Regions from separate parts of the Paenibacillus sp. FSL K6-0276 genome, predicted to be linked through region 1. Evidence: riboswitches for the same ligand, from Rfam matches in the RefSeq annotation. Region 1 holds a riboswitch; the other holds the start of a gene.
The links. A riboswitch is a leader RNA that binds a small molecule or an ion and turns the genes downstream of it on or off. The one in region 1 is predicted to bind cyclic di-AMP.

Region 1 (16,323 bases):
AAGGAGTGAGATCAAAATGTTTCTGTTTGACACACATACACATCTAGATGCACCTCAATTCGACGAGGATCGCGAAGAAGTTATTGCTCGTGCTGTAGAGGCAGGAGTTAGTAAGATGATTAATATCGGATTTAATCGGGAGACGATTCCCTCAACGATGAAGCTGGCGGAATCTTATGATTATATTTATGCTGCAGTGGGTTGGCATCCGCAGGATGCGATTGATATGAAAGAAGGAGATCTCGATTGGATCGCTTCTTTGTGCAGTCATAAAAAAGTGGTGGCCATCGGGGAGATCGGACTGGATTATTATTGGGATACTTCTCCCAAGGATGTGCAACATGAGGTTTTTCGCAAGCAAATTGGACTAGCCCGCGAACTAAATATGCCGATTTGTATTCATGACCGTGATGCCCATGAAGATGTTGTACGGATTTTACGGGAGGAAAAGGCAAATGAGGTTGGAGGCGTGATGCACTCGTTCTCAGGAAGTTGGGAAACGGCTAAAATGTGCTTGAATCTTGGTTTTCATTTATCGTTTGGAGGACCCATTACGTTCAAAAATGCAAGAGTGCCAAAAGAAGTGCTTGCGCAGACCCCGCTAGACCGATTATTGATCGAAACGGATGCTCCATATTTGACTCCGCACCCCTTCCGCGGGAAGCGTAATGAGAGTGCTCATGTGAAGTTAGTAGCAGAGGCAGCGGCTGAAATTAAAGGGTTAACATGGGAGGAATTGGCTGAAATAACGTATGCGAACGCACTGGAACGATTTGGGATTGTCTGAAAACGGGAGTAAAACAGGTGAAAAATAAAGAATGGCCGATATATTAAACTTTTTTAATATAAAAACGGCTGAATATTACAATATTTTAACCATTTATTTGCGTAAACGTGGTTGAATCGTCCTTTACAACATGCATCAAAACAGGATATCATCTTTTCAGTGATGTGAGCTGTGTTATAGTGACAGCCATTGATTCATGGATCGTCTCGCTGAGTCTCCGTATGGAGAACGGGGGAACCAGTATTGAATCTGCCGCATGCCTGTATCTTGAATACGGCTTAGACGTGCCGCAGGACAATATTTGATTTCTTCACGTGGTCTTTGGGGTGAATTCAAGGGCAACCGCCATGAGCGGGTGACCTGAGATAGGGCGTCTCTCTTTCGTCCGAACCCGACAGCTAACCCCGTAAGCGCAAGTAAGAGAGGCAACCTCGTGCACATACATTCTCTATTCTGACATTGGAGAAGCCACGAAAGAGTCCTCAGTTGAACTCTTTTTAGGCTTTTTTATTTTTGAATAAACGGAATGTTGCCCACATACTGTTATATAACAGGGGTGGGAGTAGCTGTGCCGAGCAGGCGATCCATGAGCAGGAGACGCTAAGTTATTACGTGCGTATCCTGTGACAATCTCAAATAGTTTCGTCAAAGGAATTCAGTCCTCATGATATACAATTGACGACGGGGCTATGTAAGGAGGATGGAGAGAATGGGCGTATTCCAACCAGAAGTATCCCATGATTCGCAGTCATCCAGCAGGTCTTTCGCATTACGGTGGGAGCAAGTAAATACTCGCGTACTTTTACTTGCGGGCGTGATTTCAGTCGCTATCGCGCTACTTATTCTGCTGTACGTACACGGTCAAAGTAACAAACAATTATTTTTAGTAATAGACGGGCAAACACAGACGCTTCAAACGCGTGAGTCACTTCTTGGTGATGTGTTGGAGAAAGAGCAAATTCCGCTGCAGCCGCATGATGAATTATCTTTAGGTCTGAGTGATGAAATAAAAGACGGTGACCGTGTCGTCATCAATCGTGCGCAGAAAATTAGCCTTACTGCGGACGGAGCAACAAAAACGTTATATACGACCGAGGATACAATTGGTAAAGCAATTGACAAAATGGGCATCACCCTAGAAGATCATGATAAGATTTTCCCTTCGTTAGACACCACCATTTCTGCCAACATGGAGATTAAGATTGTTCGCATCAACAAACAGACAGTACAGCGAACAACTAACTTACCCTTCAGAGTCATCAAGACAGCAGACCCCTCCCTTACTGTGGGAACAGTTAGAGTGGCACAGGCAGGCAAACCAGGCGTCATGATTCAGCATATTGAAAAGATCTACCAAGACGGAGAACTGGCTTCTATGCGCATGATTGGTAAGGAAGTACAAACGGTAACGAAAGATAAGATTATTGCCGTTGGTACCAAAGCACTTCCTAAGCCGGCTATAGCTAAGACTACAACAACTTCCAAATCAAACACCACTTCCAAAACGGCTAAGGTTAGCGCTAAGGCTAATAACGTCACAAGCAAGGCTGGCGTAGACTTTGAGTACAAGAAGATGATTAAGAACGTCTCCATGACAGCTTATTCATCAGAAGAGCCAGGTATAGGTACCAAAACTGCTTCCGGAACACGCGTAACGGAAGGTCGAACGATTGCAGTAGACCCAAATGTAATTCCTATTGGCTGGTGGGTATATATCGAGGGGCTTGGATTCCGCCGTGCAGAAGATACTGGCGGTGCCATTAAAGGCAATAAAGTAGATGTCTATTTCGACTCACTGAGCCATGTTCGTAATTTCGGTCGTAAATCACGTACCGTTTATGTGATTGGGCCTGTGAAACCGGAGCTTAACTAGAACTGAAGCTTTTGCAAATTAACCTTTGATAAGATATAGTGATGGTAACCGTTAAGGAACGCCAGATGATCATTTCGTTGATCGCAGAGCAACCGCTCATCACTTATAAATTCTTTAACCAAAAGAAGAGGAGCGAAACCTCTTCTTTTTGCTTTTTTTGGGAGGAGTCAAGAAATATGATTAAGGAATTAATTGTCGTTGAAGGTAAGAGTGATACCGTCGCTGTTAAACGCGCTGTAGAAGCAGATACGATCGAAACAGGGGGCTCGGCTGTAGACCGGACCGTAATTGCGAAGATCGCGCTTGCTATGGAGCGTAGAGGCGTGATTATTCTTACGGACCCGGATCACGCGGGTGAGCGAATTCGTAAGATTGTATCCGCGAAGGTGCCGGGCTGCAAGCACGCCTTCATTCCGGAGAAGGACGCAACCCGCAAAGGGGATATCGGTGTGGAGAATGCATCTCCAGAGGCGATTCGTCATGCGCTGCGGAATGTACATACCTCCTTTGAAGGAGCACCTGCCTTGATTGGAATTGATGATCTAATGGCCGCAGGTATGCTTGTACACCCTCGGGCAGCTGAAAGACGTATGGCGCTTGGTAATTTGCTTGGAATAGGATATTGTAATGGCAAGCAGCTGTACAAGCGGCTGGCGATGTTTGGAATCACGCGGGAGGAATTTGCCGGAGCTCTCGCCCAAATTGATCAGGGGGGCATTACTTCATGAGTGGTAGAGAAGAAATTTCGACTCCAAAACGGACAAAAGAAATTATTCAGCGTTATGGATTCAAGTTCAAGAAGAGCTTAGGACAGAATTTTTTGATTGATCAAAATATATTGGACAAGATTGTAGACGCTGCTGGGCTAGAAAGCGACTCAGGGGCATTGGAGATCGGTCCTGGGATCGGGGCCCTGACGGAGCGCTTGGCGTTAACAGCGGGTGCGGTAACGGCTGTAGAGATCGACCGTAGACTTATTCCCATTTTAAGGGACGTACTTTCTCCTTATCCGCATGTTAAGGTTCGTAATGATGATGTTCTGAATGTAAATCTGCAAGAGCTGTTTAAGGAAGATTTTGCATCCGTGAACAAGGTAAGCGTAGTTGCCAATCTGCCGTATTATGTGACGACTCCGATCCTGATGAAGCTCCTCGAGGAGAAGCTTCCGCTCGATAACATCGTTGTAATGATTCAGAAAGAGGTTGCGGAGCGTATGGCTGCTTCTCCGGGAGGTAAGGAATACGGGAGCCTTAGCATTGCCGTGCAGTACTACAGCGAGCCTGAGCTCGTCTGTATTGTGCCACGTACGGTATTCATTCCTCAACCTAATGTGGAGTCAGCTGTAATCCGTCTGAAGGTAAGAGAGCATCCACCGGTAGAGGTTGAGAGTGAGAAGCATTTCTTTGAGGTCGTCCAAGCTTCCTTTACACAGCGCCGCAAGACGATTGCTAACAATCTCAAGGCACGCTATTTCCCTGAAGAGGGACGTGAGCGTCTGGAGGCTTTACTCGCTGAAGCCGGTATTGAACCGACCCGGCGCGGAGAAACGTTAAGTCTAGAAGAATACGCCCGATTGAGCGGTGTTCTGCTGGCCGCTGGAATCGTATAAGCTAAAAACATGGCTAGTTATGAACCAACTGAGGCCTTTGCCCATACGATGGGGTAGAGGTGGTGGTTGTAATGAATTTAGGAGACTTGGTCGTTCGCAAATCTTATGGCGGTGATTTGACCTTTCGTGTAGATCATATTATGCAGGACAGAGCCGTCATTAAAGGCACAGATTTCCGTCTGTTGGCGGATTCTCCTTTGAATGACTTGGTTCAGGTGCCTCCTACCCGAATTACGGAACGAGGACAACAAGCACAGATTAAAGCGAATGAATCACTGACACAGCTGCGGAAAGACCGACAGGAGCAAAGTCAGCGGAGCGGGAGCGCTCTTTCAGAAGGGGCATGGGCTCCAACGCCCAAGGAAGCTGCTTATTTTGAAGTACCAGGGAAAGTGCTGCATCTGGATGGCGACCCGGCGTATTTGAATAAGAGTCTCAGCTTATACGAGCAATTGCGGATCCCTGCTGAAGGTCATCATGTTCATGAGTCTGCAATGGCTGACACTTTATACCGGCTGCTGCCCCGCGTGCGTCCAGATATTGTGGTGATTACCGGTCATGACGGGGTGCTGAAGCAACAGCATACTTACGATCTTCACAGTCTGAACAGCTATAAAAATTCGCAAAACTTCGTAGCTGCTATTAGGGTAGCTAGGGAGTATGAGCGGAATTTTGATGCGTTGACTATTGTTGCAGGTGCTTGTCAGTCACATTTTGAAGCACTGCTGGGGGCAGGGGCGAACTTTGCCAGTTCTCCTGGACGGATATTGATCCATGCTTTGGACCCAGTATATGTAGCGGCAAAATCGTCGTTTACGTCCATTAGGGATACAGTGAATCTGAGTGATGTTTTGAATAACACCATCAGTGGTAACCAAGGGATCGGCGGTGTTGAGACCCGTGGCAGTTTCCGTATTGGGATGCCGCGTCTGCAGAACTTGTCAGCACTAAAAGTGACACCTTCTGCGATTTAATCGACAGGGATAGGTCTATTTTTTAAGGCTAATAGGTAATTTCGAGTGGCCGAATAGAATAACGGGAAGAGAGGGTGAGCGATGAGCTTAACCCTTTTTTTACGGGAAATGGAAGCTATCTTTAGAGAACATCAATGTTATTTCTTCTTGCTTTGTGGCAACCCTATTACAGATAACAAGGATATTAGTTCGCCTCTGATTCCCCGTAAAAAAATTCCGTTGACAACCAAATATTCATCATCTATAATTATTTATTTGATTTGACAAACGCCTGGGAAAGTTGTATAATGGACAAGAAAAGAGGTGGTCGTCAGGCAATGGCTAATAACGCGCTGTTGGAAATCAAACGCAGTCTCGAAGCTCACGTCGGTCATAAGATCACGTTGCGTGCAAACGGAGGTCGTCGTAAAACCGTTGAACGCACCGGTGTCCTGGAAGAAACGTACCCTTCTGTATTTATTGTCAAACTGGATCAGGAGCAGCAAACATTCAAGCGAGTCTCCTATAGCTATGCCGATATCCTTACCGAATCTGTGGAAATCACAGTTTGTGAAGACGATGGGCAGATGCGGATTATGTATATTAAAGCTTAATGTTTCACGGGCAGCTTCCTTTGGAGGCTGTTTTTTATTTAAGTATTTTTGCGGGTAAATATTCGGTGAATGATCCTTGTTCTTAGCAAGCATACTAATTGGGCAATGGGTTTATCATTTACTTTCATAAGGGAGGAATTCCGTAATGAGCCGCAGAAAACGAAGCATGATGTCGGAAGAACTAAAGACAGAGTTAGCCAAGGAGCTTGGTTTTTACGAAACAGTGGAACGTGAAGGCTGGGGAGGAATAAGGGCAAAGGATGCCGGTAATATGGTAAAAAGAGCGATTCAGCTCGCTGAACAGGCTGCGCGGAAATCTTAATCTATAGGGTGTGAACAATTATTTAACGAAAAAGGGTGCGTCTAACTGGCGACACCCTTTTATTATTGGACTTCATTAGAAGTTTTTCATATAATATGTTAAGTTGTTTTTACGGGAAAAGCTGAAGGTGGGTGAACGCCTTGAAAATGTATGAGAAGGCACCAGCGAAAATTAATTTGATGCTGGATGTGCTGCACAAGCGTGCTGACGGTTTTCATGAGGTGGAAATGATTATGACCATGGTGGATCTAGCAGACCGTTTAGAGCTGTCTGAGCTGCCAAGGGATACTATTATAATATCAAGTCAAGCGGGTTATATTCCTCTAGATGAGAAGAACCTGGCCTTTCAGGCGGCTAGGCTTATTAAAGAGCGTTATAACGTGAAGAGTGGTGTACATATCCATCTGGACAAAAGAATACCGGTCGCTGCTGGCCTGGCTGGAGGTAGCAGCGATGCAGCAGCTACGCTGCGTGGCCTGAATCGACTGTGGCGCCTAGGCATTCCTGCGCAGGAGCTACAGGAGCTTGGCGCTGAGCTTGGCTCAGATGTGCCTTTCTGCGTTACAGGCGGCACTGCCTTGGCAACAGGACGTGGCGAAAAGTTGACGCCGATTAAGAACCCTCCGCAGTGCTGGGTAGTGTTGGCCAAGCCACCTATCAATGTATCGACTGCTGAAGTATATGGACGCGTTCGGAGCAATAATATAGCTGTTCATCCTTCAGCTCGGGAGATGCAGAACGCGATCGAAGCTGGGGATTTTGGGGGCGTGTGTAACCATCTGGGCAACGTGCTTGAGGATGTTACCCTAAAACTACATCCAGAGGTCCAACAGCTCAAAGAGGCAATGGTTAAGCTTGGAGCAGACGGAGTGTTAATGTCCGGCAGCGGTCCTACAGTGTTTGGTTTAGTGTCCAAGCAGTCTAAAGTAGCAAGAATTTATAACGGACTGCGAGGGTTCTGCAAGGAAGTCTACGCAGTGAGATCACTGAATTAGCATGCTTCTCTTGTGTAAACCCGTACAAAAGTGATATATTTTTCTAAAATATTCGGTTTTGGCGAGGAGCATTCCGTGAAGAAATTAAAAAGAAGCCAACGTTTGGTAGACATGACTCAGTTTTTACTTGAGCGGCCATATGACCTACTGCCGCTGTCTATATTTGCCGATCGGTATGGAGCGGCTAAGTCCTCCATCAGTGAAGATTTGGCTATCATAAAAGAAGTATTTGAAGGCGAGGGCATTGGAGAGCTTCAGACCTTAGCCGGTGCAGCAGGTGGAGTACGTTATATTCCTGTTATGCCTAAAGAAATGGCGCTCTCTTTTGTTAAACGTTTATGTGTGCAGCTGGAACAGACAGATCGGATTTTGCCTGGCGGTTATTTGTATATGTCTGATCTGCTTGGATTGCCATCTCTGATGGAACAGGCGGGGAAGATCATCGCAACGGCCTTTTATGGATCGGAAATCGATGTGGTGATGACAGTAGAAACCAAAGGGATTCCGCTAGCCTATGCAACGGCAGCACAGCTCGGATTGCCAGTTGTACTAGTGCGACGTGACCATCAGGTTACAGAAGGCTCAGCAGTAAGCATTAATTATGTATCTGGATCGCATAAGAGCATACACACCATGTCTCTTTCCAGACGTGCACTTAAGGAGAAATCGCGGGTACTCATCGTAGATGACTTCATGAAGGCGGGCGGAACCGTTCGAGGTATGGTTGATTTGCTCGGCGAGTTCAATGCCGAGGTTGCTGGAGTGGGTGTATTAGTCGAATCAGGTGCAGTAGAGACGGAAGAGCGTCTGTTGCATGACTATGTGTCTTTAGTGAAGCTGAGCGAGGTAGACTCGAAAGAGCGACGGATATCAGCACATCCGGGTAACTATTTTTCCTCTTGATTTGTTGACGTTTCTACGTTTTCAAAAAGCGTGGAAATTGTCGAAAACGTAAGGGATATTAAGAAAATCACCCGATACATGTCGAAAACAAAAGATTTTAAAAAATATATTTCTTTTTTAGGTATTTTATGGAATCAAAAAGAAGGAATTCGCTTTGCTGTGTGGAATTATACACCAAGTCTCTGATGGAAAAAGGTGGTGAACACACACATGCAAATTACGGATGTCAGACTCCGCCGCGTTAACTCTGAGGGGAGAATGAAAGCAATCGCATCCATTACAATCGATAACGAGTTTGTTGTTCATGACATTCGCGTCATCGATGGTAATAACGGGATGTTTGTTGCAATGCCCAGCAAGCGTACACCGGATGGCGAATTCCGCGATATCGCTCACCCGATTTCTTCGGGAACACGCGAGAAGATTCAATCCGCGGTTCTAGCCGAGTACGATCGCGCCGCTACTGAAGAAGAAGAAGAAGTTATTGAAGAGGGAGCCTAGGCTACCTCGGAAGACGGCTACCTTTTGGGTGGCGTAGGATCCGCCGTTTTTGATAAGATCATACCGAATATACTTCATGACTTAAGCAGCTTGATCTTGCAAGAAAAGCTAGCGCTAGTGAAGGATTTGACGACATCTTCGAAAGGCAGCGATAAATGCTTTTCTAACTTGGGGTTTATAGAAAAGGGAACCATGACTTCATGGTTCTCTTTTCTTTTTGCCCGGAATGAGATATATTCAGTAGTGAGTTCAAGAGTAGGAGGTTGGCATTCTTGAAAAGAATGGCTGTAGTACTTGCCGCAGGTCAAGGCAAGCGAATGAAATCTAAATTATATAAGGTGCTGCACCCCGTTTGCGGTAAGCCAATGGTAGGGCACGTGCTTGATACAGTAAAAGCGACCGGATGCCAGCGCACCGTTGTTGTTGTTGGGCATGGCGCAGAGAAAGTTAAGGCCTATGTAGGGCAAGGTGCGGAATACGTGCTGCAGGAAACTCAGCTCGGTACTGGTCACGCTGTCAAACATGCAAAGGATTTGCTTGCTAGCGAAGAAGGAACAACTATTGTTATTTGTGGTGATACACCGCTTGTAACCACAGAAACTCTGGAAGGGCTTATGGCACTTCATGAGCAGCGTAATGCGGCTGCAACCGTATTGACTGCTGTAATGGGTCAACCTGCAGGTTACGGAAGAATTATTCGTGGTGAAGATGGCGGTGTTCTGAAGATTGTAGAGCAGAAGGATTGCACTGCTGAAGAAGATGCTGTTCAAGAAATCAATACAGGCACTTATTGCTTTGATAACGCTAAGTTATTTGCAGCACTAGAGAAGGTTACGAATACCAATAACCAGCAGGAGTATTATTTGACCGATGTGATCGGTATACTTCGTTCGCAAGGCGACGTAGTTCTGGGATATCAGGCTCACGATGCTGCGGAATCTATTGGCGTTAATGACCGTTTAGCTTTGTCAGAAGCAGAAGGTTTTATGCGTCAACGTATTAACCGCAAACATATGCTGGGTGGCGTAACCATCATCGATCCTGCCTCCACATATATCGGAGCAGATGTAGTCATTGGATCAGATACAACGATCTATCCAGGAACTATCCTGAAGGGGAAAACTGTAATCGGTGAGAACTGTGTGATCGGACCCGCAAGCGAAATCGAAGATTGTCAGATCATGGATGACGCAACGATTAAGCAGTCCGTATTGAATCAAGCACAAGTTGGCGCACGGACTACCGTTGGGCCTTTTGCCTATTTGCGTCCAGGTTCTATACTCGGAGAAGAAGTGAAGGTTGGAGATTTCGTCGAGATCAAGAATGCAACGATTGGTGACGGTTCTAAGGTGTCACATCTTAGTTATATTGGCGACGCCTCTGTTGGTAAGAATGTAAACGTCGGTTGCGGTGCGATTACTGTTAACTACGACGGGTATAATAAATTTACGACAACAATCGCAGACGATGCCTTTATCGGTAGTAACGTTAACCTTATTGCTCCGGTTTCTGTGGGCAAAGGGGCTTTTGTTGTAGCTGGTTCGACAATTACACGTTCCGTTTCAGAGAACGATCTGGCTGTTGCCAGAGTAAGACAGGAGAACAAACCGGGATATGCAGAGAAGATCCGTTCCCGTGCAAAAGCGAAGAAAGACCACTCGAGTCCATCGTAAAGCGTTGCTAAGAAGCGCCGGACGGACTTACATTTCCGCGCCGGCGCCTTTGGAAAGCTAAATTCCGTCACGGAGGGTTTAAATTTTATGACTTATTGTGATTCCAAATTAAAGATTTTCACCTGTAACTCCAACCCTAAGCTAGCTAGTCAAATTGCTGATTACATCGGAATTCCGATGGGTGAATCGCACACTACAAGTTTTAGCGATGGAGAAATTCAGGTCAAGCTGTCAGAAAGCGTTCGGGGTTGCCATGTTTATATTGTTCAATCCACCTGCGGCCCGGTTAATGACAACCTAATGGAGCTTTTGGTTATGGTAGATGCACTCAAACGTGCCTCCGCAAAAAGCATCAATGTGGTTATCCCTTACTATGGTTACGCTCGTCAAGATCGTAAAGCTCGTTCCCGTGACCCTATTACGGCCAAGCTGGTTGCCAATTTGATTGAAAAAGCCGGCGCTCACCGTGTAATTACGATGGACCTTCATGCCATGCAGATTCAAGGATTCTTTGATATTCCAGTGGATCACTTACTGGGAGTACCGATCCTGGCTCAGTATTTCCGTTCCAAACAAATCGAGAATCCAGTTGTCGTATCACCAGATCATGGTGGTGTAGTACGTGCAAGAAAGCTTGCTGATTTCCTGAACGCTCCACTTGCGATTATAGACAAGCGTCGCCCAGAGCCAAATGTCAGCGAGGTCATGAACATTATCGGTAATATCGAAGGCAAAACAGCCATTCTGATCGATGACATTATCGATACTGCTGGAACCATCGTACTTGGTGCTAATGCTTTGATGGAAGGTGGCGTGAAGGAAGTATACGCTTGCTGTACACACCCAGTATTGTCCGGTCCTGCACATGAACGTCTGGAGAATTCTCCAATTAAAGAAATTATCGTGACGGATACGATTCCAATTCGGAGCGAGAACCCAACTTCTAAGCTCAAAGTGTTGTCCGTGGCTCCACTTATGGGTGAGGCGATTATCCGCGTCCATGAAGAGTTGTCGATTAGTAAATTGTTTGAGATTGAATAAATATAAATCAATTAATAGTACAAAAGGGTTACACCTCCGTTCTCGGAGATGTAACCCTTATCGGCGTGATACAGGTGGAAGCGCTGGCTTCAATACCCGGCGCGGGAGACAAAGGTGAATATGCTGCGGTTATAGAGTGTCCCTTGCAGCTCCACAAATCCTTCGTCCATCGCTGTTAATACACCGATGTCAATGTGCACGTCGCCTCTGTATATTTCCACAGGCACTGCATATTGGATGTGGTACTGGAAATCGCGCTGATGTGTTAAGATTTCACCTCGATGTAGCATAGGTTATCACCTGTCTTCGGAGTATAATTTCGCTCTGGTTGCACAGAGATATGTAGATAAGATCTATTGTACCAAAAACGAACTTCTCTTGCCGGAGAGTCGGATGGAAAGGAAAGGTTCGATAATGAAATGGATTGTCGGATTGGGAAATCCGGGAACACAATATGCGAAAACAAGGCATAATGTTGGCTTTATGGCATTGGATGAGCTTGCGGCCCAGAACGGAATTTCTTTCAACCAAAGCAAATGTAAATCCGTAATCGGTGAAGGTGTTATTGGGGGAGTCAAAACCGTATTGATTAAACCGATGACCTTTATGAATTTGTCCGGTGAGGCCGTTCGCGCTTATATGGATTATTACAAAGTTAAACTGGAAGATATGATCGTCGTTTACGATGATCTGGATACCGAAATTGGAAAAATTCGATTGCGTTATCAAGGAAGCGCTGGTGGACATAACGGAATTAAATCCATCATTCAGCATGTAGGTACACAAAGCTTTAACCGGGTACGAATGGGTATTTCTCGTCCTGAACCGGGTTTTGCGATAGTGGATTATGTTCTCTCTTCTTTTCCTAAAAAGGAAGGCGATCCTCTGAAGCAAATGATCCTTAATACTTGTGATGCACTGGAGTACAGCTTACAGAATTCTTTCGAACAGACGATGGCTAAGTTCAATGGTTGATCTTGTAAACTCTGTTAGTTATGAAGGCTAAAGATGATGCTCCCCGGACATACTGAAGGTATATAGTACCTTCAGGAGGCATATAGATGGCAATAAACTATGTATGTAGGCACTGCAAGACATCTCTAGGCAGCATTAATAGAAGTGATGTTACAGAAATGCAGTTGGGCCTTCATTCCTTGACCCCTGCGGAGCGCAGAGATATAATAGCGTATAATTCAGAAGGTGAGATCACGGTAAAGGTGACTTGCGACTATTGCAAGGAGGCTTTAGAGAACAATCCGGAGCTTAGCCTGCTGTCAAGTCCGCTTCAGTAGGTGATAGCGCCTGTCTCTATCGTCATCCGCAAGCCTTGGCGTTACAGCTGAGGCTTCTTTTCGATTCCAATCATAACAGGTGACGGTGGCATTGGCTTCTGTTAGCCTGTTTAGTAAGAGAGGTGCGCCTGTTGTTACAAGGTATTATAGAAGCTTTTTCCAAGGATCCCGATTTCCAGTCTATCACCCAGGGTGTTGCTGCAGGTATGAAAGAACAGCTCATATCGGGGCTTACAGGTTCTGCTAGACAGATCATGCTTGCAGCACTACATGAAGAGACGGCTCGTCCCTTACTTGTGGTGACTCATAATATGTTTTCGGCTCAGAAAATGGCCGATGATTTACAGGAAGCGCTTTCCCCAGAACGAGTTCTTCTCTATCCTGCTAATGAACTTGTGGCAGCGGAAGCGGCTGTTTCAAGCCCAGAGACACTGGCTCAGCGTATTGATGTGCTGACCAAATGTGCTCAGGGCTTCCGTGGTATTGTCGTAGTTCCCTACTCGGGAGTGCGCAGATTGCTCCCTGCTCCAGAGGTTATGGCGGAGGCGCAGGTTACGGTTACCCAGGATGGAACCCTTGCTCTGGATGAATTTTTGATGTCCATGATCGAAATGGGTTATGAAAGAGTAGAACGGGTTGAGAATCGCGGTGAACTGAGCGTACGAGGCGGGATTATTGATTTTTATCCAATGACTTCTCCCTTAGCTTATCGGGTTGAGTTATTTGATGATGAGGTTGATTCCATAAGAACTTTTGATCCAGTGGATCAGCGTTCTATTGATAAGGTACGTAGTGTGAAGATTACACCGGCTAAAGAGATCATAGCGAGTAGATTTCGTCAGGAAGCTGCTTCTGCTGAAGCATCGGTTATGCTGGAACGACAGTTGGAGAAAATGGCGGATCGGCAGGCTAAGCTGCGACTAAAGGAAGAAATAGGCCGTGAGCTAGAAATGCTGCGTGAAGGAACCTATTTCCCTGAAATCTATAAATATATCAGTCTCTTATACCCTGAACGCTCTCATTTATTTGATTACATGGCCCAGGATACGATCCTTATTCTCGATGAGCCGACAAGACTGCTTGAAACGGCAAAACAGCTCGAAAGAGATGAGTCGGAATGGAACCTGCATTTGATGCAAAACGGCAAAACATTGCCGGATCTGGATCTCTCTGTCGAGACGGATGTTGTTATGTACCAGCGTCCGTTCCAAAGCCTGTTTATGTCGATCTTTTTGCGCCAGGTCCCGCATATTCAACCTCAGAACATTCTTGGATTTATTAGTCGTGGGATGCAGGATTTCCATGGCCAGATGAATGTACTCAAATCGGAGATGGAGCGTTGGCAGAAGTCCGGTGTGAAAGTAATGATGCTTGCGAGTAGTGAGGAACGAATTGAACGTGTGCGCAGAGTCCTTTATGATTACGGCATTGATGAGCCAACGATTGTACAAGGAAATCTGGGTTCTGGCTTTGAGCTGCCCTCTATTCATTTAGCTGTTATAACTGAAGGAGAAATGTTCTCTCAGAAGCAGCGGAAGGCACGGAAGATATCTAAGGGAATAGATAATGCTGAACGGATCAAGAGTTATACTGAACTGAAAATTGGCGATTATGTCGTTCACCAGAACCATGGTATCGGTAAGTATATGGGGATCGGCACGCTGGAGGTCAGCGGTATTCATCGCGACTACATGCATATTTTATATGCAGGCGGTGATAAGCTCTCGGTTCCGATTGAGCAAATTGACTTGATTCAGAAATATGTCGGTTCCGAAGATAAGGAGCCGAAAGTATATAAGCTAGGCGGTAATGAATGGACACGGGTGACCAATAAGGTTCGCTCTTCCGTTCAGGATATTGCTGACGATCTAATAAAACTGTATGCCGAACGCCAAAGTGCTGCTGGATATGGTTTTGAGAAGGATACGCAGGAACAGCGTGAATTCGAAGAGATGTTCCCTTACGAGGAGACTCGGGATCAGCTTCGGGCTATCGAAGAGATTAAGAAGGATATGGAACAGAATCGTCCAATGGACCGACTCCTTTGTGGAGACGTTGGTTATGGTAAGACTGAGGTAGCTATACGAGCGGCTTTTAAATCAGCGATTGAAGGTAAACAGGTAGCTGTGCTGGTACCGACAACGATTTTGGCTCAGCAGCATTATGAGACCTTTCGGGAACGTTTCGCTAATTATCCGCTTAATATTCAAGTCCTAAGTCGTTTCCGCAGCCGTAAGGAGCAGAATGAGACGATTAAAGGCGTTCGGGCGGGAACTGTTGATGTAGTCATTGGTACACACCGTCTGTTGTCTCAGGACCTTGTATTCAAGGATCTCGGTTTGTTGATTGTAGATGAAGAACAGCGGTTTGGCGTTACTCATAAAGAGAAGCTGAAAAAGTTAAAAACGAATGTAGATGTTCTTACCCTGACGGCAACTCCAATTCCCCGTACACTGCATATGTCGATGCTGGGAGTGCGTGATCTGTCCGTTATTGAGACGCCACCAGAGAACCGTTTTCCTGTGCAGACTTATGTTGTTGAGCATAGTCAGACGCTTACGCGGGAAGCTGTCGAACGCGAACTAGCTCGCGGCGGTCAAGTCTACTATCTCTATAATCGCGTGCAGGGCATTCAAGAAATGGCTGCTCAAATTTCTATGCTTGTACCTGAGGCGAGGGTAGGCATCGGACATGGTCAAATGTCGGAGTCTGAGCTAGAGAAGACGATCCTTGACTTTCTTGATGGGGAGTACGACGTGCTTGTCAGCACAAGTATTATTGAGACAGGTGTAGATATTCCTAACGTAAATACGCTTATTGTACATGATGCGGATAAGATGGGCTTGTCTCAGCTCTATCAGTTACGTGGACGTGTGGGCCGGTCCAACCGGATTGCTTACGCTTATTTCACGTATCAGCGGGACAAGGTTTTAACTGAAGTGGCAGAGAAACGGTTGCAGTCTATTAAGGAATTTACAGAACTCGGTTCTGGTTTCAAAATAGCGATGCGAGATCTATCCATTCGTGGTGCGGGCAACTTACTTGGCGCAGAACAGCATGGTTTTATTGCGTCAGTGGGATTTGATCTATACTCACAAATGCTGGCGGAGGAGATTCGTAAGCGTAAGGTTACTGTGCTTGGGGAGGAAGATACCTCGCTGAAAGAAGGCAATACAGTTATTGATTTGTCGATTGACGCGTATCTGCCATCCGAATATATTTACGACAGTATCCAGAAAATTGAAATCTACAAAAAAGTTGCGGCAGTAACTTCCTTCGATGATGCTTCTGAGCTTGAGGATGAGCTCTTGGATCGGTTCGGAGAATTGCCTGAAGCAGTTGTTAATCTACTTTCCGTGGCTCGTCTGAAAGTGTATGGAAAAATGTACGGCATTGATTCTATGATCAGACGCAGTGATGATGTTACCCTGAATTTCTATGAGGGAAGTCTTGGCGCTCTGGACACGGCCAAACTCGCTAAAGTTGGAAATAGCTTCGAAAGACGTGTACAATTTGATAGGGATGCTAAAGCCAGTATCCTAGTTAAATCGAAAGATTTAAGTGATAAACAGCTGCTTGACTTGCTTGAGCAGTTTCTTAAGGAAGCTAAACAGTCTTTTAAATCGAAGGGAGAACTACACAATGTCGTTAAATAAATCAAAATCATGGAAAGTGCTGCTCGTTTCATTAGCAGCAGCGGTTTCCTTTTCTATGCTAGCAGCATGCGGTAATGCCGAAGATAGCAGTAAGGCAGTAGCGA
Region 2 (16,323 bases), 520 kb from region 1:
AGCTAAGCCTGGCAAGAAACTGCTGTTTAAACACAGTACTACCTGCCCGATTAGTGCTAAAGCTAATGAAGAGTTTCAGGCTTATCTGAAGGATGCGGATACTGCCGCTGCAGTGGTCTTAGTCATCGAGGATCGTTCCGTTTCCAATCAAATTGCTGAGGAATTTGGCATCAAACATGAATCTCCACAACTCTTCCTGCTTGAGGATAATGAGGTTCGCTGGAACACTTCGCACTGGAAGATCACAAGAGACGCGATCAAAGAGGCTGTGAACCAATGAGTGAGTCAGTGATTGTCTATTCAACCGCAGGCTGCAGTGACTGTAATTTGGTCAAACAATATCTCACTGAGCAAGGTGTTCCTTTCGAAGTAAGAGATGTTATGACCAGCACAGTCTATCAAGAGGAAGTCGAGAAGCTTGGCTTCATGGGTATTCCTGTAACCGTAGCAGGAGATCAAGCCATCAAGGGATTTAATCTTCCTGCGCTCAAAGAACTCATCGAAGCTGCTAAATAATTCAGCTATTAAACTATTCAGTACATGATGTAATTCATATGTGCAAAAAGGGTATCCTCACGGCCAATTGGCTTGGGAATACCCTTTTTCATTAGTCATAGTCTATGGTTCCTCACGTTTGAGATCTGCCACGACCAGTACATCCACGTTTCTGGCAGTACGTAGAATCTGCTTGGTAACATCGCCGCGAAGACTTTTTCGCAGCCATGAGCGTTGTGACTGACCGATAATAATCTGAGTGCTCTGCAAAACTTGAGATCTTTCAAGCAGCAAGGACGCCACTCGTGCGGGGAGCACGTTAGGAATCATCTTAAACGTTCCACCCAGTCGTTCCGTCAATTCCTTTAAATCATTTATACGTTTATCATAAACGGGTCCATTTTGTTTAAATTCCTGCACATACGTAACATACCAGCAAGCTTTTAGACGATATGCAATCCGAAAACCACGCCGAATTAAGCGCTCCGCATGATCCCCCAAGGTGATACACACATAAATGACTTCCTGACGCCGCCAAGGCCCCCGCAGCGAACCGACACGTTCCCAAGATTCTAGCCGTTCATCTACATCGTCAGCAATTTCCCGCAGCGCCAACTCCCGGAGGGCGATCAAATTCCCGATTTTGAAAAAAGCCCCCAGCGCCTGATCCACCTTGGCCATTGCATAGATTTTCCCATCCTTCATCCGTTCCTGGAGTGTCTTAGGTGATACATCAATAAGTTCTACCTCGTTAGCCCGCTGTAGAATGCTATCCGGAAAGGTCTCTCTTACCCTAACTCCAGTAATTTGTTCTACTGCGTCATTCAAGCTTTCTAAATGCTGAACATTCACTGTAGAGATCACAGATATTCCCGCATCCAGCAGCTCCATAACATCCATATACCGCTTCTTATGTTTGCTGCCTGGCATATTAGTATGAGCGAGTTCATCCACCAGCACGACTTCAGGATTACGCTTAATGATTGCTGCCGTATCCATTTCCTCAAGGACAGTCCCTCGGTACTCCATACGTAGTCGCGGAAGGATCTCCAGTCCACCGATTTGTTCAAGGGTTTCTTTGCGGCCATGCGTTTCCAGCAGTCCAATAACGACATCGATCCCTCTCTTCAAAAGATCGTTCCCTTCACGCAGCATCTTGTAAGTCTTGCCCACACCGGGAGCCGCACCAATATACACCTTAAATGTTCCTCCGCGAATCGCATCGATTTTATCCTTTACTTCCTGACTACTTAACCTGTGATAGGCATCCGCTTTCCGTTCATTACGACTCTGCCGGGTTGGAAGTACACGTTCTCCCTCACGGTCTGCGCGATCCGCCACGAAGAACACATCCACACCCCGGATTTGCTTCATTAATGAATTGGCAATCGAGCCTTTCCATAATTCCTGCCACGCGGTCTGCTTGGAGTGCCCCATAACGATTCGAGTAATATTATGCCGGGTTGCGTATTTTACCAAGAGACGAGGGATCTCCCTCTTCGAACGAAAGGGTATCTCCTCCATAGAGGCCCCAATCTTCTCGGTCAGCTTCCAGAGAGATCTCTTAAAGGTAGCTGCTTCCTTAGATAGGGTGAGACCTTGCCTCCAGAATGACACCACCGCCAGATCCCCGTTTAACCGTTTGGCGATCTGCTGTCCACGGCGGATATGGATCGAGCCATTCCAATAATACTGTGCGGATACTAAGACTTTCTCTGCGATCCCCGAAGCTCCCTGCAGCCCTTGTTCTTCCCGGTGTTTCTCCAGCGAATCATTAACATCCTCAGCGACCATCCGAAGTGCCAGCTCCCGCAGCTTGCTTAAATTGCCTTTGTTAAAAAGTGATCTCTGCTGGTGCTTACCTAAATGTCCATCGGACAAGCGTTGAAGTATCTTTTCCGGGGTCACATCAATTAGGACGATATCATCTGCAAGAGTAAGCACTTCAGCGGGAAGGGAATGCTCTACCTCAATCCCGGTCCACTTCCGCGCTAGATCCGCAGCACCCTCCAGTTCATATACGTTTACAGTTGTGATGACACTGATCCCATTACTCAATAAATATTTGATATCGTCCAGCCTTCCAGCCCTTTCCGCACCCTCGCGATTCTGGTGAGCCAAGCCATCTGTCAGCACAACTTCTGGATTACGTGCCACAATAGCTTCTACATCAAGATCCTTCTTCTCAATATCCTTCTGAAACCAATGGATACTCGGTATCCGTTCGAGGTCGCCCAGCTGATCCTTAGTTTCTGGACTCTGATTCGTCGAAACCGCACAGATCACGACATCGATTCCCTGCGCTTTAAGCGCCTGGCCCTCACGCAGCATCTGATACGTCTTGCCCGATCCACTGACCGGCCCTATATAGATCTTCAGACGCCCTCGATGCAGCTCATAGATAGAGAGCAGCAGTTCCTCCGGCGTCTTCCTCCGGTATGTTCCCATCAAGATCACTCCTTAACATAACCCCGTTCATACATGAACTCTTCTCTGCTTAGGAAGCAAGAAGAAACGGCGTTGCCGACCTTTAAAGATGACAACTGTTTCTCGTAGAAATATAAGGATGGTGTATCGTGTGTAACTGATACTTTCTTATATTTGAAGATATCCCTGCCCGATTCAGAGGAATCTGGCAGGGACATTTGCTATATTTATTTGTTCGATAGTTTTTGAAGATCCATGTTCAGCTTCAATACATTTACCCGTTCTTCACCGAACAACCCTAGGTCGCGACCTTCAGTATGCTTGTTCACGAGCTCTTCCAACTGCGTGGCAGGAATACCAGTTAAATTGCTAATCCGGGGAATCTGCACGATAGCCGAAGCAGGCGTGATATGCGGATCAAGCCCCGAACCTGAGTTGGTTACCAAATCTACCGGCAATTTGCTCAATGCTACATCCGGGTTATCGAGCTGCCACTGTGTGATAAAATCCTTCGTCCGCTGTAGCATATCCGGATTGGATGGAGCGTAGTTATTGGAGCCTGAAGCTTCCGCTTTATACTCAATGCTGGACACACGGCCATGGAATAGAGCGGGGTCCGTAAAGTTCTGCCCGATGAGTTCCGAGCCTACAACTACTCCAGCATCATTCTTAAGCAAGCTACCGTTCGCTTGCGATGGCATCAGAACCTGAGCAATCGCTGTAGTCGTCAGAGGATAGATCACTCCGCAGAGAACAATAAAGACTAGACTTAGTCGTACAATAATAAAGAAGTAAGCACCTTTCGATGATGACAGCTGCTCTTCAGCGTCCTCAATGGAGTTTCTATTATTCACGATACTCTCACCCTTTCAATGATTAGTCAATACGTCGTTAAATCCATACACTTACGATCATATCAATGAGCTTGATGCCCGCAAAAGGTACAACCACTCCGCCTAGCCCATAGATAAAAATATTGCGTCCGAGCAGCTTCGTAGAGCTCATAGCTTTATACGAGACTCCCTTCATAGCCAGTGGGATGAGCAGCGGAATAATAATAGCATTGAATATTAACGCGGATATTATAGCCGAGCTTGGTGAGCCTAGTCCCATTACATTCAGGGCTTCCATTTCAGGAATGGCGAGCATGAACATCGCTGGAATAATGGCGAAATACTTCGCGATATCATTCGCGATACTAAAGGTTGTTAACGCGCCTCGTGTCATCAGTAGCTGCTTGCCAATCGCTACGACTTCTATGATCTTCGAAGGGTCGGAGTCCAAATCAACCATGTTTGCCGCTTCCTTAGCAGCTGTAGTGCCGCTGTTCATCGCTAACCCCACATCAGCTTGAGCAAGGGCAGGGGCATCATTTGTACCATCCCCTGTCATAGCAACCAACTTGCCTTCGTTCTGTTCGCGGCGAATGACCGCTATTTTATCCTCTGGTGTACTTTCAGCGATGAAATCATCTACACCCGCTTCACGGGCAATAGTAGCTGCGGTCAGGGGATTGTCGCCCGTACACATGATGGTCTTGATCCCCATCCTCCGCAGCTCATCAAACCGCTCTTTCATACCCGGCTTTACCGTATCCTTCAAGTAAATAAGTCCATAGATTCGATTGTCTACTGCAACAGCAAGCGGGGTTCCCCCCATCCGTGCGATAGCATCGGAATTACTGTCTAGATTAGCGGGAATTACCCCGCCTTTCGACTGTACCCACTTCTTCACGGAGTCTACCGCACCTTTACGTACACAGCGTCCATCTTGCAGATCAATACCACTCATCCGGGTTTCCGCCTTAAATTCTACGAATTCCCCACCTTCAGCAAGTTTGCTGTCATAGCTGCGTTCCAGCTTCTTGGCCAGCTCAATAACAGAACGTCCCTCAGGCGTCTCATCCTTTAGGGAACTAATGGCCGCCCATGCCGTAAGCTCAGCTTCGGATTCATTTCCGACAGGTACAAATTCACTCGCCATCCGGTTCCCAAAGGTAATCGTACCGGTCTTATCTAAGATCATCGTATTAATATCGCCGGCAGCCTCAACTGCCTTACCCGACATCGCAAGTACATTAAACTGGGTCACTCGATCCATACCCGCTATTCCGATTGCAGAGAGCAGTCCCCCGATTGTTGTCGGGATCAGACAGACCAACAAGGCGATCATGACGGGAATGTCTAATTCAACGCCTAGATAAGTTGCAATCGGCCGCAAGGTCACTACTACAATCAGGAAAATTAGCGTCAGACTGATCAAGAGCGTATTTAGCGCGATTTCATTCGGTGTCTTCTGACGTTTCGCCCCTTCAACAAGGGAGATCATTCGATCTAGAAACGACTCACCTGGATCACTTGTGATTCTCACTTTAATCTCATCACTGACGACCCGTGTGCCGCCTGTAACGGAACCAAAGTCCCCACCAGCTTCCTTGATCACAGGTGCAGATTCACCTGTAATCGCTGATTCATCAACGGAAGCCAGCCCTTCAATCACTTCACCGTCACCAGGGATGAGTTCTCCCTGACTGACGATGACGATATCCCCTTTACGCAGCTCGGAGGAGGATACTGTCTTCACTGACCCTCCAACCAGTTTGTTGGCAGTGATATCTTGTTTCGTTTTCTTGAGCGAATCTGCCTGGGCTTTTCCGCGGCCTTCCGCCAGCGCTTCAGCGAAATTCGCAAACAGCACTGTAAATAGCAGAATGAACAACACCGTGATATTAAACCCTAGCGATTTCTCAGCATTGAAATATCCAGGTGCGAGTACCATTAGCAATACAATGATCGTACCGACTTCTACCACGAACATAACCGGATTTTTGATTAGCGTCACTGGGTTAAGCTTAATAAAGCTATCCTTTACAGCGCTTAGGAGTATGGGTCCCGTCAGCAGCTTTTTTCTTTTTACAGTACTCATTTTGTTCTCCCTCTTCCTACCGTAAGGTTAGATATTCTGCAATCGGGCCGAGCACAATGACCGGCAGAAACGTCAGTGCACCAATAATTAATACCGTAACAATCAGAATCCCAGTGAACAGACCATTGTCTGTACGGAATGTGCCGATCGTTTCTGGAACTGGCTTCTTCCGAAGCAGAGAACCTGCTACCGCCAGCATAGCGATCATGGAGACATAACGGCCTAGCAGCATCACGATCCCGGTTGTGACATTCCAAAAGGTTGTATTGTCCGCAAGCCCTTCAAACCCTGAACCGTTGTTCGCAGCAGAAGAGACATATTCATATAACACTTGGCTAAGTCCATGGAATCCAGGGTTCGTAATCGCTCCTTTGCCCAAATCCGTCAGGAACGCACCTGCGGTTGGCACAAGGATAATGAACGGGTGAACGAGGATCGCGATGGCGATCAGCTTCATCTCCCTGGCCTCTATCTTCCTTCCGAGAAACTCCGGTGTCCTGCCGACCATCAGACCACACAGGAAGACACCCAGAATCGCATACATCAGCATATTGATCAGTCCGACACCTTTACCACCGAAGACATTGTTCAGCATCATCAGTGCCAGAGGCGTAATGCCTCCCAGCGGCGTCAGAGTATCATGCATATTGTTAACACTACCTGTCGTAGCTGCGGTTGTTACCGAAGTAAACAAGGATGACTGTGGAATGCCGAAGCGTACCTCTTTACCTTCCATGCTACCTTGTGAAGATTCGATTCCAAGTAGATTGATCGCCGGATTACCCTTTGATTCAGCATAAAAGTTCAGGCTTAGTAACAGTACGAACAAGGTCATCATTGCGGTAAAAATCACCCAGCCCTGACGTTTGTTCTTGGCAAACAATCCGTACATATATGGGAGTGAAGCTGGCAACATCCACATAGAGAGAATCTCCAGTACGTTCGTAAGTGGATTAGGGTTCTCAAAAGGATGGGATGAATTGGCCCCGAAGAAGCCGCCTCCGTTCGTGCCCAAATGTTTGATCGATTCCAGAGAAGCTACTGGACCGATAGCGATTTGTTGCGTTTGCCCTTCAAGTGTAGTAACCGCAAGCGATGGCTTGAGTGTTTGCGGCACATGCAGTCCTACCAGCACCAATGAAACCAGCAGAGCTAGCGGAATGAACACACGAATTTGTGCTTTAACGAAATCCTCGAAGAAGTTCCCAACTGATTTCTGTCCCGTAATCCCTCTGACAAAGGCAACAGCAACAGAAAGTCCGCTCGCTGCAGACGTAAACATCATCATCGTAATAACTGCCATTTGTGAAAAATACGAAAGTCCCGACTCCCCACTATAATGCTGCAGGTTCGTATTCGTCATAAAGCTGATTACTGTATTGAATGAAAGCGTCTGCTCCATATCCGCAATTCCATTCGGATTCAGCGGCAATCCCCGCTGTAATCTAAGAAAGATATAACTGAAAGCAACCAGCACGATATTCGTTAAAATAAAGCTGAGTGCATACTTCTTCCAGGACATTCCGTCCCGCTTCTTCAAGCCGATCAGCTTATAAATACCTTTCTCTGTACGTGCAAACCATCTATCTGTACGATTCTGTTCATTAGAAAATACATGATATAAATACGTGCCCATCGGCTTAACCAGCAAGATGAGAATTACGATTACAGCAACTATTTGCAAAATGCCCATGAATGCCCCTCCTTAAAATTTCTCCGGATGAATCAATGCGTAAACCAGATATACAAACAGCAGTAGGGTAACAGCGATTACTAGAATCACAGCTTATCCCTCCCTGTATCCTCAACTACACCTGCGCACCAGCGCATAAATCCATAAAACAACCCGTAAATTACAGCTAATGAAGCTACCATATACAGATCCATCATATCTCCCGCACTCCTTCTTTTATCCTTGATGAGGTGATTTATCTACCAGAAAATCAGCATCACCACTGTGGGAATAGATTACATAACTCGCACCAAGTCTTTTATAGACCAATCTAGGATTTACTGAACTTGTGATTACAAAAATCGGCTGTGTCGTCCAGGTACGGCACATCTGAATGTAGCGGCAGCAAAGCGTAAAGCTGCTCTCGAACAGATATACCCTGCCTACCGGGAACGGTGGGCGAAACCAAGTGTTCTGGTGACGGGTATCTACTAGGATCACCTGCTCAATCCCCAGCTCCTCAAGTAAAGCTTTCTCAGCCACATTGTTGGTAAGTCCCGCCATCTTAATACCTCTGAATTTCAGAAGTTTAATGAAATGTTCGCCCGCCTTCGTTGGCGCACATACCAGCACATATTCATTCTGATCCGTCATCTCTTATTATTCTCCTCAAATGCTCTGCTTGTAAGATCAGAAAGTGATCACCCTGATCTTGTAAGAAAAGCCACCGCTAATGATGAATTTAACGACCTCTTCGTGAGGCTCTCCATATATGCTTTGCTAATAAAAAGCACAGCAAAAAGCCACAAAGGATATCCTCTGTGGCTCGCTAGCGGTCACATTGCACTCATCCTCTCTCCATACGCTTACGAGGTTAGCTGTCGGATTCGGGCGGTGAGAGTCGCCCTACCTGTATAGATACGAGCTCACTCGCATCCTCTACAGGATTCACCCCATAACCGGCTTCCGACTCTCACATCGTCTGCCGATTGTTGGTTCCCCCGCTTTCCTTATCGGAAATTAAGCGGATCAAATATTCGATTGTTGTTGAAACAGGAGTAATCATACCCTTATGCAGGAAGTATTGTAAAACCTGATTGATGCCAAAATAATGCAAATTAAAAACTATTTTCGCATTGGATAGCGCTTACTTGATATCCAATCTCTCTATATCTCCTGTTTACTCCAGTTTGATTCAATTAGCGAAAAGCGGGCATACCATGTGATTTTATTCACCACAATTGTAGAAATCACCAAAAATCGCCTTTATAGGAAATGAAACAAGAAGTCGAGATTAAGCGAGGAAGAGGCTCGATAACACGCAATAAATACCTATTTGGTTCACTTTTTCGTCACAGTCGGCAGAATATGGTTCAAATTGCGCTCAAAAGAGCACTTTCTGTTTTTTACAGAAACACCTTGAAAAGAGTATGATTCGGGTTGAATCTAATTCGCGAAATACAATCAACGCTGAGTTCCTGCATTTGCAGGGAACGGGGGAACCATCAGGTCACATGGCCTACTTGGGGTGAATCCGAAGGAGACTGTTCATGTCTCACATAGGTAGGGCGACTCTCACCGTCCGAATCCGACAGCTAACCTCGTAAGCGTAAAGAGAGAGACCCTTGATCCGCCACGCTTTGGCCCAGGTGTGTGTATACCTGTATTCCAAAACCGCAGCAGAGGTCCTCCTCTTGCTGCGGTTTTTGCGTTACCTGAACCTATAGGGTGATAGCATGCTGGACGGGGTGAAAGGAATGAAACACTTCGCTATTTCAGTAGCCCTTCTACCTGTGAATGCTGTATGGACCGAAGAATTATATACGAAATATATAATAATATCCGAGAAAAACAGCAGCAACAGGATTGGTCAGCACACCAAAGCTTACCGTGGCTCACTGCCTTTAAGGAACCATGGAAAGATGTCGCTGTCGGTTGGTACGTAATAAGATCCCGCAACACCTTTCCCTTACATTTATCCGTTATACGTAAACAGAAATTTCGACTATGGCTGGAGCATGCCGCAGTCTGTGAGAATAAAGCTGAAATGCTCGCCTATATAGAGAAGGCTAACGTCGCTCACCATGTTGATCTTAAGCTTTTGGAAACCTAAGGAGGAGAAACCTGTCATGGACCAGCGAAGACTATCTCGCATTGAAGTATTCGTCTTTGATTCACCTGAGCCTATTCACTATGGAATGGAGGCTGAACAAGACAGCCGTTATGGCATCCTTAAACTTACCTGTAAGGGAGGTTGCAGTTGGGGCGCGTGTCTTATCTCAGCCAATACCAAAACCTTCGACCTCATTAAATGGAGTTCTTTTCTCAGAATGATTTACCATTGTCGACTTGAGGAAGCTATAGATCGAGTGCGTACCCATGGTTCAGAGTGGGATCAGACTCAGTTCGAGCTAGTTCAAGGTGCTTTACAGGATTTAAAAGCCAAGCTGCAGGGTAAATCCTTGGCAGGTCATATTGAGCAAGGTCGTCTGTACAGAGCTGTCGTCGGTGGGAGAGATTCCAGAGGAGGGCGGCTATACTATAAACCGTCTAAGGCCATATCCAGTGTTGCGCTTCAAAAACATAGTTATCCAGAACCTGATACCGCCGAGCTTATCAACAAATCCATTTCTTACTTTTCTATATTATAGGTTCATCACATAATCATTCTGAAAGGATCGTGTTCATCATGCCTGATCCCTTACCTACCGAATCAACCTATAGAATTATATTTGCAGAGTGTGTTCAAAAGTACACTAATGAAATCTATACGCTCAGTTCCCTGTTGTTACAACAAACAGCAGAAGCCGAGAAGATTACTATCCGTACTTTCAAAGAACTTCATAAAATATATCGTCAGAAAAACTTCGACCGCCAGCTATTCCCTATCGAAGCTTACCGCTCTTGTATCCGACAATGCGCCGATTACTACTCACGCCGATCTCTCTTGTCTGCCAAGGCATTGCCCTGGGAGGAGCAGCTCGTAAAAGTGATGTGGTATGGCCTAAAGCTATCTCTACCTCAAATAAGCATCATTCTTCAAAAAAATGTACCCACTCTGAAAGCACAGCTTAGGCATGTGCGGGAGCAAATGACTGCTCAAGAAGATCTAATGCCTACTGGAAATTTGTCAGTTGTTTAGTCCCTCAACGGGCAAAGCAGCGGCTGAACTGTCTATACCCTCTACCACACCCTCTACATAACTTTTACGATACGCACAAAAAAGCCGCGGCATCGGCCGCGGCTTCCTTATTCTCTACTATTACGCTTTGCTCTTACGCGCCTTACCGTACATCCACAATCCTGCAATAATCCCTACCATGGCTTATATTGTTCACTTTAAGTCATGATTACCACTCCTTAAAGGTTATATGATGCCTCTTAGATCTTGTACGCCTTCATCGCTTTTCTGATCTCTTTAATACTTGGACGTTTGCCGTACATCAATACGCCCGTGCGATAGATCTTGGCAGCCAACCAGCCAAAAATGAACGTGGTAACAAGCAGGATGGCTAATGACACAATAACTTGCCAGATCGCTACTTCACCAACACCAATTCGGAGTAGCATGGTCAATGGAGAGGTGAACGGCACATAACTCGCTACCTTAACCAGTAGAGTGTCCGCATTGGAAATACTAAACAGTGGAACATAGAAAGCTACGAACCCTAACATCATAATCGGCATAACCGCTTGGCCTAGATCCTCTGTACGGCTGACAATTGAACCTACAGCCGCATACATCAAGGCGTAGAGGAAATAACCTAGCACATAAAGTACAATCCCATAAAGCAATAAGTTAATATTAAGCTGACCTAAATCTAGGTCTAAATCTTTCAAAATCGTTGCATTATGCGGAAGCTTAAGATTGACGACTACCGCTGCGATAATGACGCCAATTTGTAATAAACCTACTAAGAAGACACCGATAACTTTACCGAACATTTGCGCTAAAGGGGACGCACTTGTAATCAGAATCTCCATGATCCGTGAGCTCTTCTCCGAAGTGATCTCAGCTGCGATCATATTACCAGTCATCATGATAGACATGAAGAACAGCATAAGCATGGCGTATACAATGACGTAATTAATAGCCGGAGTGGATTCCTGAGACGCATCTTTATCTCCCGCAGTTCCATCAGCGTTGAGCTGCTGAGTAGCTATCTGCACCGGTGTTGACATAGCAGCAATCTGCTCCTGCGTCAGCTTGTCGCCAACGATGAACTGTGTATTGGCCTGCTGAAGGGCATTTTGGAGATAGATTTGTGCATCTCCGTTCAGTTCACCATCTTTACTATGGTAAGTAACGGGTGGAAGTCCTTCGCCAGTAGGTTCTGCAAAAGTAACATACCCCTCTACAGTCCCTTCATCTAATGCTTTCTTTAGCTCCGCATCATCGGCAGAAGTGTATTGCACAACTTTTGCCTGCGGCATTCCTTCAGGTGAAGTATATGCCTTCAACAACTCTGCAGCCTGATTTCCTTCTTCCGCGATCACAGCAATTTGAGTCTCTGCGCTTGTTGTAGACTCGCCCTTAAACTGATCGATGATGTATGGGAGATTCATCCCAATGCTGAGCAGCAACACTAGAATTAACGTAGTAATCATGAATGATTTCGTTCTTACTTTATTTTTAAAGGTAAAGCCAATAATTGTCCCCATCTTATTCATGAGATTCACCTACCGCTCTGATAAAGATTTGATTTAACGTTGGTTCCTTAATTTCAAAATGCTCCACTTCACCCTGCGCCATCGCCTGCTGTAGGATACGCTGTGCTGCGCCGATCTCACTGATCGACAACAGATAACCTCGCTCCTGTCGCTGCACAGCTGTTACGCCTGTAATAGATTCTAGACCGGTCACTTCGTTAGCCGTACGCAACAATACTTGTTCACGAGGATACCCACTCTTAATCGTACGAATATCGCCTTGCACGACGGTATTAGAACGATCCAAAATCGTAATATTACGGCAAAGTTCTTCAACATGCTCCATCCGGTGTGTAGAGAATAAGATGCTTGTTCCTTGATCACGCAATTCTCTTACCGTATCTTTCAGTAGTTCCACATTAACAGGGTCCAAACCACTAAAGGCCTCGTCTAGTATGAGAATTTGCGGCTTATGAACGACTGCGGCGATAAAGCCCATTTTCTGCTGATTCCCTTTGGAGAGCTCTTCAATCTTCTTATTGTAATAATCCGGAACCTCAAACCGATCTAGCCAATAACGAAGACTCTTATCCGCATCACTAGCTGACATCCCACGCAGACGTGCCAAGTAGACGATTTGATCGCTTACCTTTACCTTTGGATATAATCCTCTTTCTTCGGGTAGATAGCCCATGATTTGCTGAAGTTCGCTGTTATACGGCTTTCCATTATATAAAATATTGCCACCATCAGGGTAAATTAGGCCAAGCACCATGCGCATAGTGGTTGTTTTTCCTGCACCATTTGCCCCCAGTAATCCGTAAATTTCCCCCTTGCCTACCGTTAGGTTAATTCCGTTTACAGCGGTTTTTTCTCCATATTGCTTCATTACACTTTCCAGCTTTAAGGCTTCCATTTCTCTATTCCCCTCTCTTGTGATCAATTAGGATAGGACGATGTCCCTGTGTCCATAAACCCAATATTTCGTCCAATTCCAAACTCCGACTCTTGATAACTTTTACGCCCAAGTCATGAATGCGTTTCTCGTTCGTAGGGAATTGTTCTATGATAAAAGAAGCTACACCCGGTGTATCTATGGTAAAGTTTAAGCCCCCCGGTAATTCCGCCGATAACTCAGCAAGCTCCCCTTCATCTGCAACATGTACCCACACCTCGGTCCAAGCACCGAATAGACTGTCTTTCTCGGCCATACCCAGCAGTTCTCCCCTATGCATAAGCACGATGTAATCTGCCAGCCGACGTACCTCCTCCACAATGTGTGTAGAGATAATCATCGTTGCTTGGGTCTCTTCCATATACTTACGAAGCGTCTCCATCATAATCTTCCAGGCAAAAGGATCAAGACCAGAAGAAGGCTCATCCAGTAACAATAGACGCGGGCGTGACGCAAGTGCTGCAGCAATTTCAAATTTTCGACGCTCACCCTTAGACATCTTCGAAAGCCTCATATGATACGGAACTTCAAATCGATCCATTAGATCCTGAAAATACGACTCATCCCAGTTCGGATACCAATGCTTTCGAAATCGGGCCGCTTGTTCCGCATTCCAGCGATTCTCTTCCGAAATCGAATTTTCAGGGACGTATGCAATAGACTGTCGAAGCTCTAGAGGGAGCTCGCTATCATACTTATTTTCAAACCAATAAATATCGCCTTCCTCTGGGTTCGACAACTGTAGCAGTAGATTCAGCAGCGTGCTTTTGCCAGATCCATTCTGACCTACCAAAGCTGTAATATATCCTTGAGGCAGATTCAGGTTTAGCGGCCCAATTGTCTTGCTACGCCGCTGTTTGCGTACATTCCGCAATTCTATCGCCATCTGTACCATCTGAGTAAGCGCCCACCTTTCATTCCTGTTCCCTATATTTACGTTCTACAATTTCCTGAAAAATCTCCTCAAGCTCTTCCTTGCTGCAATGTACTGATAGGCAGATGTCCACTGCACTTTCAAGCGCTTTACCGACTGCATCTCGCTTATATTCCTCCATCGCTCCGACACCTACATGGGATACAAAGGTACCTGTTCCTTGTCGTGTTCGCAGCAACCCTTCGTTCTCTAAATCCTGATACACGCGCCGCACTGTAATTACACTGCACTTCAGGTCTCCGGCGAACTCACGAATGGAGGGCAGTAGTGTCCCTTCCGTAATAACTCCACTAATAATTAATGATCTAAGCTGTGTCTCTATCTGATGATATAGCGGTTCTGCACTATTTTCGTTGATCTGTACCGGTACCCACATGATTTACACCTCGCCTTCCACTCTAGCATGCTAGAGCGCTATCCTTGCCATTTCCTATTCTTCATACGAGATCACGACTCTTCAGTCGATGGATAGTCCATTTAGAGAATAATTGTACAGATATTGTCCCCAGCAATAGTGACCCCCACATGATCGGAGATAGCAGCCCCCACTCCTTGGAAGAGGAGATACTGTATAAGAATAGGTTGCCTCCCCCAAGCGTCACTAGGAAAGATATTCCCCAAGACAACACCACGATTAACACTGTTAGACATAGATAAGCTTTGCCGCTACAAAGATATTCAATGAAAATGTATACACCGGAAACGATGAGTCCAACGCCGATCCAAGTAATGGCAAAAGCAATATACGAGGGTACTGCCAGCTCCTTCCGGAAATTCTCACCGAGCAAGTAGACAATACCGAAGAACAACAGACCATTTAGAGCAAAGGAGACTACCGCCTGAAACTTTCTCCGGGTTAATATTACATTGATAGGAATCGGTAAGGATCGTAAGTAAGCCAACATTCTCGTGTAGGAGTCTTCACTCCAATATTTCATGGAACGACGGGAGAAAGAGAATCCGATTAATGGCATTAGCGAAAGGAGCAAAAAATCCGCTATCATTGTCCGATCCTGATTACCCAGTACGTCATTTGTAACCAAGCTCGTCATCCCACCAAGATAACACATAAAGATAACTGTGATTAAAAATGTCCATAGTATTTTTAATTTGTCTCCGCGAAAATCAGAGCGCATGATAAACCACGAATCCTTTAATGTTCTCATTAATGCTAACCTCGCTTTACAATGTCTTCAGCGTCCAGCGGAAGCAGGTGTTCATATCCCTGTGCTTACTGTATATATCTATATACACAGTATATGTCCTTAATTTACCATTGTCAATCCTGTAAATGGAAAATATTCAAGATGATTAGGAGACAGCAACATCCTATGCTTTGGAGAAGACTCTGCCCACGCGCGATGCTGATCATTATTCGGATTAACTAATAAGAGGGTTAAATGGTGCTTGGAGAGAGGTTGTTGGTGAGCAAAGGACACGGAGAGATGCGATCTTCATTGTTGCTACGCTAATGAGCAATACATTGTAGGGTGCGTGTGGGTGCTAGTGCGGGATGGGCGTTGGTGTTGGTGTTGGTGTTGGTGTTGGTGTTGGTGTTGGTGTTGGTGTTGGTGTTGGTGTTGGTGTTGGTGTTGGTGTTGGTGTTGGTGTTGGTGTTGATACGGGGCAGGGCAGGTTCATGCTCTGGGCTAAAAGCTGAGGTATGAGCTATTGCGGAGTAGAATCTAAATTTAGGGAAAATCTCCCTATAATTACTTAGATTTAGCCTGGAATCAACGGTTTTAGGGAATTCCTCCCTATAAAGACATCTTTTTCCACTAGCATTGCACAGAACCTGACACATGAAGGGGTTGTTTGGCAAATGTGGATTTATATTTTTATTATAAAAAATATTTACAATCACTCTCTTCCTCATCAAGAAAAAAGGTTGAACACCATATAAACCTAGGATCATTTTACCAATTAATGTATTTGTTTGCCTGTTTTACTGGTTGGCGTACTTCTTTACCGTCTTATATTTCTTCGGCTTCGTTTGGGGACGACCTGTCTTTCCTTTTTTCTGCCTTCCCTTTGAGAACTTCTCTGGTTTTCGCTGGAGTTCTTGTAGAAATCGGTTCCATGCCTGGCACATGTAGCACCGTAAAAGCTTCAAAAAAGACCACGGGGACTGCGCTGCGTCCGTCTCATTGCGAAGCAGAAGAACCAATGCATATCCAATCAGTGCTAAAAAGATCTGATTCCACACCGCTTTTTCTCGTGAACTATACAGGTGGATCAAGCTAACATGCTGCTTCATCCACTTGA

Region 2: linked by a shared signal. The riboswitch ahead of MHH52_RS02680 (hypothetical protein) and the one ahead of MHH52_RS00190 (ubiquitin-like domain-containing protein) in region 1 are both predicted to bind cyclic di-AMP.

Annotation. Positions count from the first base shown of each region.
Region 1 is NZ_CP150276.1:41,492-57,814, forward strand. It holds gene MHH52_RS00185 (TatD family hydrolase) at 17-787, shown strand; cyclic di-AMP (ydaO/yuaA leader) riboswitch at 985-1,215, shown strand; gene MHH52_RS00190 (ubiquitin-like domain-containing protein) at 1,497-2,660, shown strand; gene rnmV (ribonuclease M5) at 2,837-3,388, shown strand; gene rsmA (16S rRNA (adenine(1518)-N(6)/adenine(1519)-N(6))-dimethyltransferase RsmA) at 3,385-4,269, shown strand; gene yabG (sporulation peptidase YabG) at 4,341-5,243, shown strand; gene MHH52_RS00210 (Veg family protein) at 5,561-5,836, shown strand; gene MHH52_RS00215 (small, acid-soluble spore protein, alpha/beta type) at 5,982-6,158, shown strand; gene ispE (4-(cytidine 5'-diphospho)-2-C-methyl-D-erythritol kinase) at 6,299-7,153, shown strand; gene purR (pur operon repressor) at 7,229-8,056, shown strand; gene spoVG (septation regulator SpoVG) at 8,267-8,557, shown strand; gene glmU (bifunctional UDP-N-acetylglucosamine diphosphorylase/glucosamine-1-phosphate N-acetyltransferase GlmU) at 8,830-10,230, shown strand; gene MHH52_RS00240 (ribose-phosphate diphosphokinase) at 10,318-11,271, shown strand; gene MHH52_RS00245 (hypothetical protein) at 11,361-11,561, opposite strand; gene pth (aminoacyl-tRNA hydrolase) at 11,686-12,246, shown strand; gene MHH52_RS00255 (anti-sigma-F factor Fin family protein) at 12,333-12,563, shown strand; gene mfd (transcription-repair coupling factor) at 12,695-16,219, shown strand; gene MHH52_RS00265 (peptidylprolyl isomerase) at 16,206-16,323, shown strand, end outside.
Region 2 is NZ_CP150276.1:564,223-580,545, reverse strand. It holds gene ytxJ (bacillithiol system redox-active protein YtxJ) at 1-280, shown strand, start outside; gene MHH52_RS02710 (glutaredoxin family protein) at 277-516, shown strand; gene MHH52_RS02705 (histidine kinase) at 619-2,943, opposite strand; gene kdpC (potassium-transporting ATPase subunit KdpC) at 3,150-3,758, opposite strand; gene kdpB (potassium-transporting ATPase subunit KdpB) at 3,814-5,847, opposite strand; gene kdpA (potassium-transporting ATPase subunit KdpA) at 5,864-7,540, opposite strand; gene MHH52_RS02685 (hypothetical protein) at 7,757-8,173, opposite strand; cyclic di-AMP (ydaO/yuaA leader) riboswitch at 8,367-8,556, opposite strand; cyclic di-AMP (ydaO/yuaA leader) riboswitch at 8,978-9,143, shown strand; gene MHH52_RS02680 (hypothetical protein) at 9,324-9,632, shown strand; gene MHH52_RS02675 (hypothetical protein) at 9,649-10,170, shown strand; gene MHH52_RS02670 (hypothetical protein) at 10,209-10,661, shown strand; gene MHH52_RS02665 (ABC transporter permease) at 10,901-12,190, opposite strand; gene MHH52_RS02660 (ATP-binding cassette domain-containing protein) at 12,183-13,085, opposite strand; gene MHH52_RS02655 (ABC transporter ATP-binding protein) at 13,090-14,019, opposite strand; gene MHH52_RS02650 (GntR family transcriptional regulator) at 14,039-14,434, opposite strand; gene MHH52_RS02645 (hypothetical protein) at 14,496-15,224, opposite strand; gene MHH52_RS02640 (hypothetical protein) at 15,562-15,699, opposite strand; gene MHH52_RS02635 (IS4 family transposase) at 16,004-16,323, opposite strand, start outside.